3 regions of the Pseudomonas sp. AC016 genome follow, and region 2 is predicted to be linked to each of the others. Evidence: predicted binding sites of a transcription regulator. Region 2 holds the regulator's gene; each other region holds the start of a gene.
The links. Region 2 encodes FliA, which starts transcription of late flagellar genes. Its sites were predicted from a motif close to CTAAAGTTTNNNNNNNNNNNGCCGNTAA; they were not measured.

Region 1: a site for FliA is predicted at 1,614-1,641, ahead of AC0IXS_RS23770 (methyl-accepting chemotaxis protein). Genes of this name have one in related genera too.
Region 3: a site for FliA is predicted at 2,045-2,072, ahead of AC0IXS_RS13920 (methyl-accepting chemotaxis protein). Genes of this name have one in related genera too.

What each region holds. Positions count from the first base shown of each region.
Region 1 covers NZ_CEEDCC010000001.1:5,283,625-5,287,837, forward strand. Annotated here, with positions in the region: gene AC0IXS_RS23760 (multidrug effflux MFS transporter) at 1-17, shown strand, start outside; gene AC0IXS_RS23765 (protein kinase domain-containing protein) at 32-1,405, opposite strand; gene AC0IXS_RS23770 (methyl-accepting chemotaxis protein) at 1,685-3,304, shown strand; gene AC0IXS_RS23775 (nucleotidyltransferase family protein) at 3,615-4,213, shown strand, end outside.
Region 2 covers NZ_CEEDCC010000001.1:1,302,816-1,307,028, reverse strand. Annotated here, with positions in the region: gene flhF (flagellar biosynthesis protein FlhF) at 1-1,084, shown strand, start outside; gene fleN (flagellar synthesis regulator FleN) at 1,200-2,033, shown strand; gene fliA (RNA polymerase sigma factor FliA) at 2,030-2,770, shown strand; gene AC0IXS_RS05640 (chemotaxis response regulator CheY) at 3,026-3,400, shown strand; gene AC0IXS_RS05635 (protein phosphatase CheZ) at 3,420-4,205, shown strand.
Region 3 covers NZ_CEEDCC010000001.1:3,066,019-3,070,231, reverse strand. Annotated here, with positions in the region: gene AC0IXS_RS13930 (NorM family multidrug efflux MATE transporter) at 1-915, opposite strand, end outside; gene AC0IXS_RS13925 (LysR substrate-binding domain-containing protein) at 1,072-1,992, shown strand; gene AC0IXS_RS13920 (methyl-accepting chemotaxis protein) at 2,174-4,150, shown strand.

The DNA.
Region 1 (4,213 bases), 4.0 Mb from region 2:
CGGGGTATGGACAGTAATGCACATGCGACGATCAGTATTCTTGTCCTCCTCGCTGCACCATGGCTTTCGTCAGGAACCTCACCATGAATTGGCTCTGATAGGGGCCTTTTTCTGCATGGCCGTCCGGGTAACGAGCTTCCGCTCTCAGGCCGTCGCAGCTTCCGAAAATCATCAATTCTGAAGACGAGCGGCGGTACGTCAAATCTTCGACACAGACGATAAACAGAGTGGACTCCAAGTGGCGGTCGAGGAGGAAGCGCGCGATAAGGCGTGTGTTCTGAAAAGATACGTTTAATGACGAGACTTGCGAATCTTGCTCTGCAATGTGATCGACTAACGCCTGGGGAGACGGCCTGTAATTTCGCGCTCCCTTTAACCATCTTCGGAGGAGCGCCGACGTTGGCAGACGGTTACTCAGCGTCCCGATCGCCAGTACGAAGTCGTCACGAATGGCATGCACAAACTGTTTCATGAAAGCGTAACGCTGCTGGTAATGAATTTCTCTCAGCGCTTCGTTATGCAATTTCAAATATGCCCGCTCTTCGCCTCCAGCGCGTTTTGCTTGCGGTGTTGTCGATATCAGGTGATTCATATTTCCGGCCAGTTGGGAAAGTGTCGGTCTTTTCTCTGGACGCATATTGCAGGCTTGAGCGACCAGCACCATCGTGTGATGAATTCCAGGAGCATCTGGAAACTGCCTTGCAAGGTCGAAGTCATCCTGGAACCAGACCGGCCCTGGAAACACAATATGCTGCTTGCCGTTCACCATTGCCCATAGCACTTTCCCAAGGCTGAACACGTCAGCTTTTTCATTCACCGCAGCCACGCGTCCAAGGCTGTATTCGGGAGGACGATAGGCCCACGCCCCCACAATGCAGTTCGTAGAGGTCAACTGCTCATCTGCAGCCAGGTAGGCGCAGCCGAAGTCACTGAGCGCGAGTTGGATCTTGCCTTCTCTCAGTCGATACAACAGATTTTCCGGCTTGATGTCACGGTGGTGAACAGGGTGGGGCCTCGCTGCAAGCCGAATAAGTGTCTGCACTATTACAAGCAATGCATCAGCTGCTTTTCCGGGCTGGCCCGCGAATTCGCCAATAATCTCTTCAAGGTTGCCCTCAAATAGCTCCATGACGATTTCGAGTTCCCCCAACCTTTTGCGAACAGCGACAACTGGAACAATCGCAGGCTCGGTCTTTCCGACCATCCCAGCCATCAGGCGAGCCTCTCTTGCGAAACGCGCGACAGACTCTTTGGAGGCACCGGGTTTCAAGCGTTTGATAGCGTAAGTCCCGTCCGTCCACACGTGCGCATTGCCACCCTCACCTTTATAACGCCAGGCCACAGGTATTCCCTCGTGCCTGGGATTCCAGGGCGGTCCCCCGGCGTCTACGTCCTTGATTTCCATCACTCATCCGTGAGTCAGCAATTTGCTTAACGTCTAAATATTTTAGCAACATGCCGAGGATCTGCTTGGTGCTGGTGGGATATACATTAGTGTCCATGGTGTTCTGCATTGACTCTGAGATCACTTCGGGGCCCGCCATTTTTCTCGGCACTGCACAACGCCTTGGTATCGACGCCCCGAGATACCATGCCGCCCTACGTCAGACCTGCTTAAAGTTTCCAGCGTTGAGTCGATAGCATGATGATGTGTCATTCATTCGACGGAAGACAGGAAGCCAGCATGCGCCTAAGAAATCTCAACGTAGCTCCCCGAGCTGCCCTGTTTTTCGCACTGATCATCGCTCTGGTGTTTGTGCTCGGCGCATTCGCCGTGGTGCAAATGGGCAAGCTGAGGGACGCCGAAAAGGACGTCGAACTCAACTGGATGGCCAGCATCCGACAAACGGCTTTGATGAATTCTGCAGTCCTTCGCCTCAGGCTTGAAACACAGCGTGGCCTTGCTGATCCTCAATCCATTCAAAAGACGATCGACGGCTTTCCTGGCTACCGCAAAGCATTCAACGATGCGGTGACAGGTTACGAGCCCCTCATTTCGGGTGACAAAGAAAGGTCGACTTATGCACCGGTAAAACAAAGCGCCGATGCCTATTCCAAACAACTGGATATTCTCGAACCGCTGATGAGGCAGGGTGATATAGCGGGTTCGGTCCAACTGGTCAGTACGAGCATTCGACCGCTGACGAACGCGATGGAAGATCAGATCAAAGACCTTACAAAATTCAACGATGAAGGTGCCGCTCGGGCCGGGCAAACCGCAACTGATCTTTACGAAAGTGGGCTCTGGCTTGTTGTCGGGCTGATCACGGCTGTCGTTATTCTGACAATTGGTTTTGCACTGCTGCTGACTAAGAGCATTACTTCACCCATCAACGATGCCTTGAACGTTGCAGAGCGCATCGCAGCCAGTGACCTCTCCAAGGAAGTGCTGGTCAGCGGGACTGATGAAGCCGGCCGACTATTGAAAGCACTGGCGCAGATGCAGGCGAACCTTCGCACCACGATCATGCAGATATCCGATTCATCCAACCAACTGGCGTCCGCCTCGGAAGAGATGACAGCGGTTACCGAAGAATCCAGTCGTGGTCTTGTTGCCCAGAACGACGAGGTCAATCAGGCGGCAACGGCAGTCACCGAAATGAGCGCGGCGGTTGACGAGGTCGCTCGTAACGCCGAATCCGCTTCCGAAGAGTCGAAGCGCACCCAGGGTTATACCGAAGAAGGTTCGGCCCGAGTGGCCCAGACGTTGAAGTCGATTCAAAAACTGAACGGTAACGTTGAAAACACCAGCGAACAGATTCAAGGCCTGTCGAATCGTGCCCAGAGCATTTCCAAGGTGGTCGAGGTGATTCGAGCGATTGCCGAGCAGACCAACCTGTTGGCATTGAACGCTGCCATCGAAGCCGCCCGTGCAGGCGAGCAGGGGCGTGGGTTTGCGGTGGTAGCGGATGAAGTAAGAGCGCTGGCCCATCGCACCCAGGTGTCGACACAGGAAATCGAACAGATGATCGCGGCGATTCAGACCGATTCCGATCTGGCAGTGAAAGCGATGAACACAAGCAAGGATCTGGCGACCGAATCGCTGGGCGTCGCTCAGGAAGCCAGTACTTCGCTGGACCAGATTGCCAAGGCCATCGTTCAGATCAACGAGCGCAACCTCATGATCGCAACAGCCTCCGAAGAGCAGTCCCATGTCGCCCGCGAAGTTGACCGCAACCTGGTCAGCATCCGCGAACTCGCCACCCAGAGCGCCGCAGGCGCCAGCCAGACAGCCAGTGCATGCGGTGAAATGTCGAAACTGGCGGTTAATCTGAACCAGTTAGTGAACCGGTTCGTGGTGTGATCGGTATTTTGCGGGGTTGGTTGGATGGACGCCCGCTCTGATCGAGTCTTAGAGATTTTCTGGAACAGGAGCGGGAATTTGCCATGAGGGTTTTTTGCCCTCCTGGCTGCCGAATGTGCGACGCGCCTTGCGGAAGTCGGCGACTTTTTCGACTACTCAGGTTCGGATAGGGGACATACGGAGCCGCTGCCGCATGCATCACCCAGAAACAATCATGGGCTAGTATCGATGGTAGTGGCGTTGCTCAAAGCTCGGTAGCCAAAGCGTCATTTGCCTGGCAAGTGCCCCAGACGGTATCGAGGAGCCACGGATGGATACGATATTGAGTGCCGAAGAGCTGGTCAGAATAGCAATGACCAATTCCGCAAATTCGGAAATCATGTCCCGTTTGCCTTCACTTGGTTTGAGTCAGTGCATGCTCACTGCGGGCTGTCTGTTCCAGGCTGTCTGGAATCATCAGGCGCAGTTGCCGCCAGACTGGGGGGTAAAGGACTACGACGTTTTCTACTTCGATACCGAACTGTCCTGGGAGGCGGAAAACGAGGTCATCACCTCAGCTAAACATCTCTTTCATGATCTGGGCGTCAATGTCGACATCAAGAACCAGGCACGCGTCCATCTTTGGTATCACCAGCGGTTTGGCAGGGATTGTCCTCAACTCCATTCGACCCGGGACGGTATTGACCGCTATCTCATCGCCGGCACCTGTATCGGGCTGGATGTTGAAGCGGGCGACGTTTACGCACCTTTTGGTCTGGACGATGTGGGGCAGGGGCTTCTCAGGATCAATCCCGACAATGCCCATCCCGACCTGTTCGATCAGAAGGCGAAAAGTTACCAAGCCCGCTGGCCTTTTCTCCGGATTTTGGGAACCGATTTCTCATCAAAGACGATCAATACTTCCCCCGA
Region 2 (4,213 bases):
CGACAGCGATGCCTCGGTCAATCTTCAGTTGTTTTCCGGCAAGTCGATCAGCGCGACCGACACCCACATCGAACCGACACTCGAAGAGCCGCCACGTCCGTTTGCCTACGCACCGGCTCCCGCAGCCGAGCCAGCAGGCGGTCAACGTGCTTTCGAATCGATGCGGTCCGAATTGAACGGCCTGCGCGAGCTGCTGGAAGTCCAGCTTGGCTCCCTGGCCTGGACCCAGTTGCAGGGCAGCCGTCCGCAACAGGCCAACCTGTGGCGTCGTCTGCAACGCGTCGGCCTGTCCGGCCCGCTGTCGCGTGACCTGCTGTCGATGATTCCGGATATCGACGAGCCTCGTCAGGCCTGGCGCATGCTGTTGGCCCATCTGGCGCGCATGATTGCTGTGCCGGATGTCGAGCCACTGGAAGAGGGCGGTGTGATTGCCATGGTCGGTCCTGCCGGCATGGGTAAAACCACCACGCTGGCCAAGCTGGCCGCCCGTTATGTGCTGAAATACGGCGCGCAGAACATTGCGCTGGTCAGCATGGACAGTTTCCGCATCGGTGCCCAGGAGCAGCTCAAGACACTGGGCCGCATCCTCAACGTGCCGGTGACTCACGTCGATCCCGGTCAGTCGCTGGGACAGGCCCTCGAGCCTCTGCTGCGCAAGCGTGTGGTTCTCATTGATACCGCCGGGCTGCAAGCCAGTGATCCTGCGTTGCGCATGCAACTGGAAAGCCTGGCGGGTCGTGGCATCAAGTCGCGTAACTACCTGGTACTGGCCACAACCAGCCAGAAGCAGGTATTGACGGCGGCTTATCACAGTTACAAGCGTTGTGGCCTGGCCGGATGCATTTTGACCAAGCTGGATGAAACCGCCAGCCTGGGCGAAGTTCTGAGCCTGGCAATCAGTCACGAATTGCCGGTGGCCTACCTCACGGACGGACCACGGATTCCTGACGATTTGCACATCCCGCGTCGCCACCAGTTGGTGAGCCGCGCGGTCAGCGTGCAAATGCAGGACGAGCCTAGCGAAGAAGCGATGGCTGATATGTTTGCCGACCTCTATCACTCACCTGGCAAAAGGGTAGGTTAAGTGATGGAGACTATTGGAATGTCCCTGCATCGATGGTCTGCCAGGCATTGTTCGTTCGCGAACGTGCAGCCCCCAATGTGGCTTCGGTCTACGCAAGACAAGGTAAAGAAATAACATGGGCAGCATGCATCCCGTACAGGTTATTGCGGTGACTGGCGGCAAAGGTGGCGTCGGTAAGACTAACGTGTCAGTGAACCTCTCACTGGCCCTGGCTGAGCTCGGTCGACGCGTCATGCTTCTTGACGCCGATCTGGGTCTGGCCAATGTCGATGTCCTGCTGGGGCTGACACCCAAACGCACGCTCGCCGATGTCATAGAAGGCCGTTGCGAGTTGCGCGACGTGCTTCTCCAGGGGCCGGGCGGCGTGCGCATCGTGCCTGCCGCTTCCGGCACCCAGAGCATGGTTCATCTGTCGCCTGCCCAGCATGCCGGTCTGATCCAGGCGTTCAGCGAGATTGGCGACAATCTCGATGTACTGGTGATCGACACGGCCGCCGGCATTGGTGAATCGGTGGTCAGCTTCGTACGCGCCGCGCAGGAAGTCCTGCTGGTGGTCTGCGACGAGCCGACGTCCATCACCGATGCCTACGCACTGATCAAGTTGCTCAACCGCGACTACGGCATGAATCGTTTCCGGGTGCTGGCCAACATGGCCCAGAGCCCTCAGGAAGGCCGCAATCTGTTCGCCAAGCTGACCAAGGTCACGGACCGCTTTCTGGATGTTGCGCTGCAGTATGTCGGGGCTGTGCCCTACGACGAATGCGTGCGCAAGGCTGTACAGAAACAGCGTGCCGTCTACGAAGCCTTCCCGCGCTCCAAATGCGCGCTGGCATTCAAGGCCATTGCCCAGAAGGTCGACACCTGGCCGTTGCCGGCCAACCCACGGGGTCACCTTGAATTCTTCGTCGAACGACTCGTTCACCAGACCAGTGCGGGGCCTGTCCAATGACAGCGAGCGGCTACCAGATGTACAGCAAGGCTTCCCGGAATTCGCAGTACGAGCTGATCGAGCGTTATGCGCCTCTGGTCAAACGTATCGCCTATCACCTGCTGGCTCGCCTGCCAGCCAGTGTGCAGGTCGAGGACCTGATTCAGGCCGGCATGATCGGTCTGCTCGAAGTCTCTACCAAATACGATTCCACCAAGGGTGCGAGTTTCGAGACCTATGCGGGTATCCGCATTCGTGGCGCCATGCTCGACGAGGTGCGCAAGGGTGACTGGGCGCCTCGCTCGGTCCACCGCAATACGCGCATGGTGAGCGACGCAATTCGCGCAATTGAAGCGAAAACCGGACGTGACGCTAAAGATCACGAGGTTGCTGCCGAACTCCAGTTGAGTCTCGATGATTATTACGGGATTTTGAATGACACCTTGGGCAGCCGCCTCTTCAGTTTCGACGACCTGCTTCAGGACGGCGACCATGAAGGGCTGCACGAGGACGGTGCCAGCGGTTCGCTTGAACCGTCACGGGACCTGGAAGACGAGCGCTTCCAGGCAGCCCTGGCCGATGCGATTGCCAATTTGCCGGAGCGTGAGCGTCTGGTCTTGGCGCTGTACTACGACGAAGAGCTGAACCTCAAGGAAATCGGAGAGGTCCTGGGGGTCAGCGAATCGCGGGTCAGTCAGTTACACAGCCAGTGCGCAGCTCGTTTGCGGGGGCGTTTGGGGGAGTGGCGAGCGCGTTGACAGTCAATGTGCGGCCTGGTCCGCACATTGGCTTCATGCCGGCTGTGCAGAGCGTTACGTGGTAACAGGATAGACAAGGCAGGAGCCTGTCGGGCGGTGCCTCGATGGGCTGTTCGTTCAGGTCTGTACCTGTCGTTTTGCCAAGCCCGTCGTCGTTTCGTACAGCCGGGGGTGTGCTGTGCCAGTATTGAGTGAACAGCGTGTTCAGGTGCTGAACGCGTTAAAGACTGCTTGGAGGTCGAATTGGACAAGAACATGAAAATCCTCATCGTTGATGACTTCTCAACGATGAGGCGGATCATCAAGAACCTGTTGCGTGATCTGGGGTTCACCAACACATCGGAAGCGGACGACGGTCTGACCGCGCTGCCGATGCTGCAGAGCGGCGCCTTTGACTTTCTGGTGACGGACTGGAACATGCCTGGCATGTCCGGTATCGATCTGCTGCGCCAGGTCCGTCAGGACGAGCGCCTCAAGAGCCTGCCCGTGCTGATGGTCACTGCCGAAGCCAAGCGTGAGCAGATCATTGAAGCTGCACAGGCCGGGGTGAACGGTTACGTGGTCAAGCCATTCACGGCTCAAGCGCTGAAAGAGAAGATCGAAAAGATCTTTGAACGCGTCAATAGCTGATGCATGCCGCGAGGGCGCTATGGATAACAATGATTCGATGGCCGACTTTGAGTCGACCCTGAAAAGACACGCGCAGGAACTCGTCACCAGCCTTGAAAAAGGTCGTTTCGGCGAAGCTGTGCAACTGATCCATGAGCTCAACCAGACACGCGACCGCGGCCTTTATCAGGAAGTGGGCAAGCTGACTCGTGAGCTGCACAGTGCAATCGTCAACTTCCAGATCGATCCGCACATGCCTCAGGCCGAGGAGGTATCGCAGATCACGGATGCCACCGAACGTCTGGGTTACGTCGTGCGGCTGACCGAAAATGCGGCCAACCGCACCATGGATCTGGTCGAGGAGAGCACGCCGGTCATGAACGGTCTGAGCGCCGACGCGAAGGCGTTGAGTGAAGACTGGGGGCGCTTCATGCGCCGCGAAATCGGTGCCGAGGAATTTCGCGATCTCGCCAAGCGGGTCGATGGTTTTCTGACGCGTACCGAGAAGGAAACTCACGAGGTTTCCGCGCACCTCAATGACATTCTGCTCGCCCAGGATTACCAGGACCTCACCGGTCAGGTGATCAAGCGTGTCACGCAGTTGGTCACTGAAGTGGAAGGCAATTTGCTCAAACTGGTGCTCATGGCCAGCCATGTCGATCGCTTCGCAGGCATCGAACATGACGAAGAATCCATCCTTGCAGAAAAAGATCCTAAAAAACATCTCGCCAAGGGTGAAGGTCCGCAGATTCATGCCGATAAACGTGAAGACGTCGTATCCGGACAGGATGATGTAGACGATCTGCTATCGAGCCTCGGCTTCTAGGTCTGTTG
Region 3 (4,213 bases), 1.8 Mb from region 2:
AGCGCCATAGTGCTGACCGATGCGCATGGTCACGGCGTAGGAAATGCCGACCGGCACCATGAAGGCCATGGACACCGTCTGCAGCGCGATCTGGTGCGCCGCCATCTGGGTGCTGCCCATCGCGCCCATGCAGAACGCAGCAAAGGTGAACAGCCCGACTTCAACGGCGTAGGTGCCGCCAATCGGCAGGCCCAGACGCCACAACTCGGCCAGATGGCTGCGTGAGAGCTTCGACAGCCCTTTGCGAATCGGATACGCCGCATAGGCCGGGTGCCGCCCGATGTGCAACGCCAGCGCAAGCGCCATGCAGTTGGTCACGATGGCCGTGACCAAGCCTATGCCCATCAGGCCCAGATTGGGCAGGCCGAACCATTGATGGATCAGCACGTAGTTGAGCAGGTAATTGGCGACGGCCCCGATCAGGCTGATGGTCATCACCGGCCGGGCGCGGCCGAGCGCGCTGGTGAAGCCGCGCAGGGCCATGAAGCTGAGCAGTCCGGGCAGAGCCAGCGGCAGGGTGATCAAGAATTGAGCGGCCATGTGCACGTTGGCTTCAGCCTGGCCGAATTGCAGCAGGATGGGTTCCAGATTCCAAAGAATCAGCGCCGCTACCAACGCCATGCCCCACGCCAGCCACAGTCCGGCCTGCGTCAACCGGGCCGCGCCTTCGGTATCGCCTGCGCCGTGGCGAATGGAAACCAGCGTGCCGACAGCCGCCATCACACCCACACAGAAAAACGAGATGAAGTTATAAGTGGCCGCGCCGAGACCGCCGCCAGCCAAAGCTTCAGGACCGATCTTGCCCATCATCACCGTGTCGGTGAACACCATCAGCATGTGCGCCATCTGCGAGGCGATCAGCGGCCCGGCGAGGCGCAGGATGATCCAGAGTTCTTTGAGGGCGGGCTGTTGCATGGTAACGATGCTCTACGGCGGAAGGACTGATGAGCCGCTTATTGTCGGCATTCGAGGTCAAAAGCACAAAGCGATAAATCCGATGCTCAGCATGACTAAAACTCATGCGAGCCTATTTACAGTACAGTGGCTGTCTGGTCGATAAGGAAAGCCTGCATGTCTCGTCGTCTCCCTCCTCTTTATGCGTTGCGTGCATTCGAAGCTGCGGCCCGGCACACCTCGTTCACCCGTGCGGCGGAAGAATTGTCTATTACCCAGAGTGCCGTAAGCCGGCACATCCGCACGCTGGAAGAGCACTTTGCCTGCCGATTGTTTCAGCGCAACGGGCGCAACCTGCAGCTGACCGAGTCGGCGCGGGCGCTGTTGCCGGGCGTGCGGGACGGCTTTCTGGCCCTGGAGCGGGCATGCAGTACCTTGCAGACAGAAGAAGGCATTCTGCGCATGAAGGCGCCGTCGACCCTGACCATGCGTTGGCTGCTGGCGCGGCTCAGTCGCTTTCGTCACCTGCAGGCTGGCAATGAGGTGCAGTTGACCAGCGCCTGGATGGACATCGATGCCGTGGACTTTGCGCAGGAGCCGTTCGACTGCGCGATCCTGCTCAGTCATGGTCACTTTCCGGCGGACTGGGAAGCCACATTGTTGTTTCCGGAATGGCTGATCCCGGTCGGTGCGCCGACTTTGCTTCAGGACCCGCCGTGGAATGTCGAGCGATTGGCCAATGCCGAGTTACTGCACCCGACGCCGGATCGACGCGACTGGCGCACCTGGCTCAACCGAATGGGACTGGCGGACAAGATCTCGCTCAAGGGCGGTCAGGTATTCGATACGCTTGAACTGGGAATGATTGCAGCGGCACGCGGCTACGGGGTGTCGATGGGCGATCTGCTGATGGTCGCGGAAGACGTTGCGCAGGCCAGGCTGAGCCTGCCGTGGCGCACAGCGGTAGCCAGTGGCGAAAATTATTATCTGGTCTGGCCGCGTACGAGGCCCGGCGTAGAGCGGTTGCGGCGGTTGAGCGACTTTCTGCAGGCCGAAGTTCAGGCGATGAAATTGCCCTTAGTTGAAATTTTGCACTAATACGCCTCGCATAGTGCGAAAATGCCATCTTTACTAATGTCCGCGCAAGATACTCAAGTATCGATCTTGTTGGCCGAAGCATTGCCTAAGAACCGTTTGTTCAAAACGGTACAACACCTAACTAACGTTTGCTGAACGATGAGCCAAGGATCTGGCGATAATCATTCGGTCTGGAGCCTTTATGTCCAAGCCCCGCACCCGGATTGCCACGCAACTCGGTATCGCCCTGGCAGTGATCCTGGCAGTCGTCATCAGTGGTAGTACGCTTTTTGCGTTGAGATCCCTGGATGCATCCAATCTGGTCATCCGCGAAGAGCACATGTCCAGTGAGGCCAGACTGCTCGCCGATCAGCTCAACACCTTCCACAGCACCCTGCGTGACAGCACCCAGCGTCTAAGCGGCTTGTTTGAAAAGCGCTTTGCAGCTGGCCTGACCCTGCAGGCCGACAAACCGGTCACCGTGGCAGGCACTCAAACGCCCGGCCTGTTCCTGCGCGACACGGCGCTGAATAATGACTTCACCGAAGTGGACGAGTTCCGTCGGCTGACCGCCGGTGTGGCAACAATCTTCGTGCGCAGCGGCGATGACTTCATTCGTATCAGCACCTCGCTGAGCAAACAGGACGGCACGCGCGCCATCGGCACGCTGCTGGATCGCAAGGCACCTGCCTACGAGCGTCTGATGTCCGGCCAGGGCTACGTGGGCAAGGCGGTGTTGTTTGATCGCTATTACATGACCCAGTACAGCCCGGTTCGTGACAGCAGCGGCAAGATCATCGCCGCGCTGTTCGTGGGTTTCGATTACACCGACGCTCAGAAAACCCAGTTCGACGACCTGAAAAATTTCCGCATCGGCAGCACCGGTTCGCTGGCCCTTCTGGATGAAAAAGGCACCTGGCTCGTTCCACCCGCGGGCATCCAGTCGCCTGAAAGCGCTGCCAAAGCCGTTGCCGATCTGGCCAGCAAGCCGGGCAAGGCGCAGTTCTGGAATGACGGCAAAGAGGACATCTACAGCGTTGGCCAGCCGTTCGCGGGCGGGCCATGGACTGTCATTGCCAGCATGCCGGGCGATGAAATCAGCACCGTGACCTGGGACGTCGGCACGCAACTGGCTATCGGTAGCTTGCTGGCGATGCTCATTGCCGTCATCAGCGCCATCTGGCTGCTGCGCAGCAAACTGCGTCCGCTTTCCGAACTGGTCCGTCAGGCCGATGAGCTGGGCGCCGGTAATTTGAGCGTGCGCCTGAACATCACCAGCAACGACGAAATCGGTCAGTTGTCGGGCAGCTTCAACAAGATGAGCGAAGCGCTTTCCTCGATGGTGTCGCACATCCGCACCGCCGCGCAGGAAGTCAGCACCCGTGCCCACGCACTCTCCGGTATGTCCGGTGGTGCTTACGAAGGCATGGAGCAGCAGTCCGGCGAGATCACCAGCATGGCGGGCGCGGTTGAAGAGTTCAGCGCAACGTCGATGAACATTGCCGACAACATGGGCAACACCGAGCGACTGGCGCAGGAAAACGCGCAACAGACCCGTATCGGTCGTACCTCGATGGATGAAGCGTCCTCATCGCTGCAACAGATCGCCACTTCGCTGAGCAGCACCGCGACCGTGATCGACACCCTGGGCCAGCGCTCGCAGGAAATCGGCAGCATCGTCGGCGTGATCACCTCGATTGCCGACCAGACCAACCTGCTGGCCCTCAACGCCGCCATCGAGGCTGCACGCGCCGGTGAACAGGGTCGCGGTTTCGCCGTGGTCGCCGACGAAGTCCGCAGCCTGGCCTCGCGCACCCGCAAGGCCACTGACGAAATCTCCGGCATGATCGCCAGCATCCAGCAGGAAACCGGCAACGCCATCAGCACCATGCAACAAGGCAACGTGCTGATGCAGGAAGGTCTGTCGCTCAACGCCAAAGTCGCCTCGGCGCTGGCGCAGATCGACGAACAGAGCCGCTCCGCCGGTCATCAGTTCGCCGCGATCACCACAGCCACTCAAGAGCAAAGCAGCACTGCCACCATGCTCAGCAGCAATCTGCAAAGCATCGCCATGGCCAACAGTGAACAGCGCGAAGTGGTCTCCAATCTGGCCATTACGGCTGAAGAGCTGAATTCGCTGGCGGGTGAGTTGCGTAAAGAGGTTGATCGGTTTCGGTGAGGGGTAGCTTGCGTCAACTCTGATGTAAACATGCCAGTGCTTTGCACTGGCATGTTCTTTTCA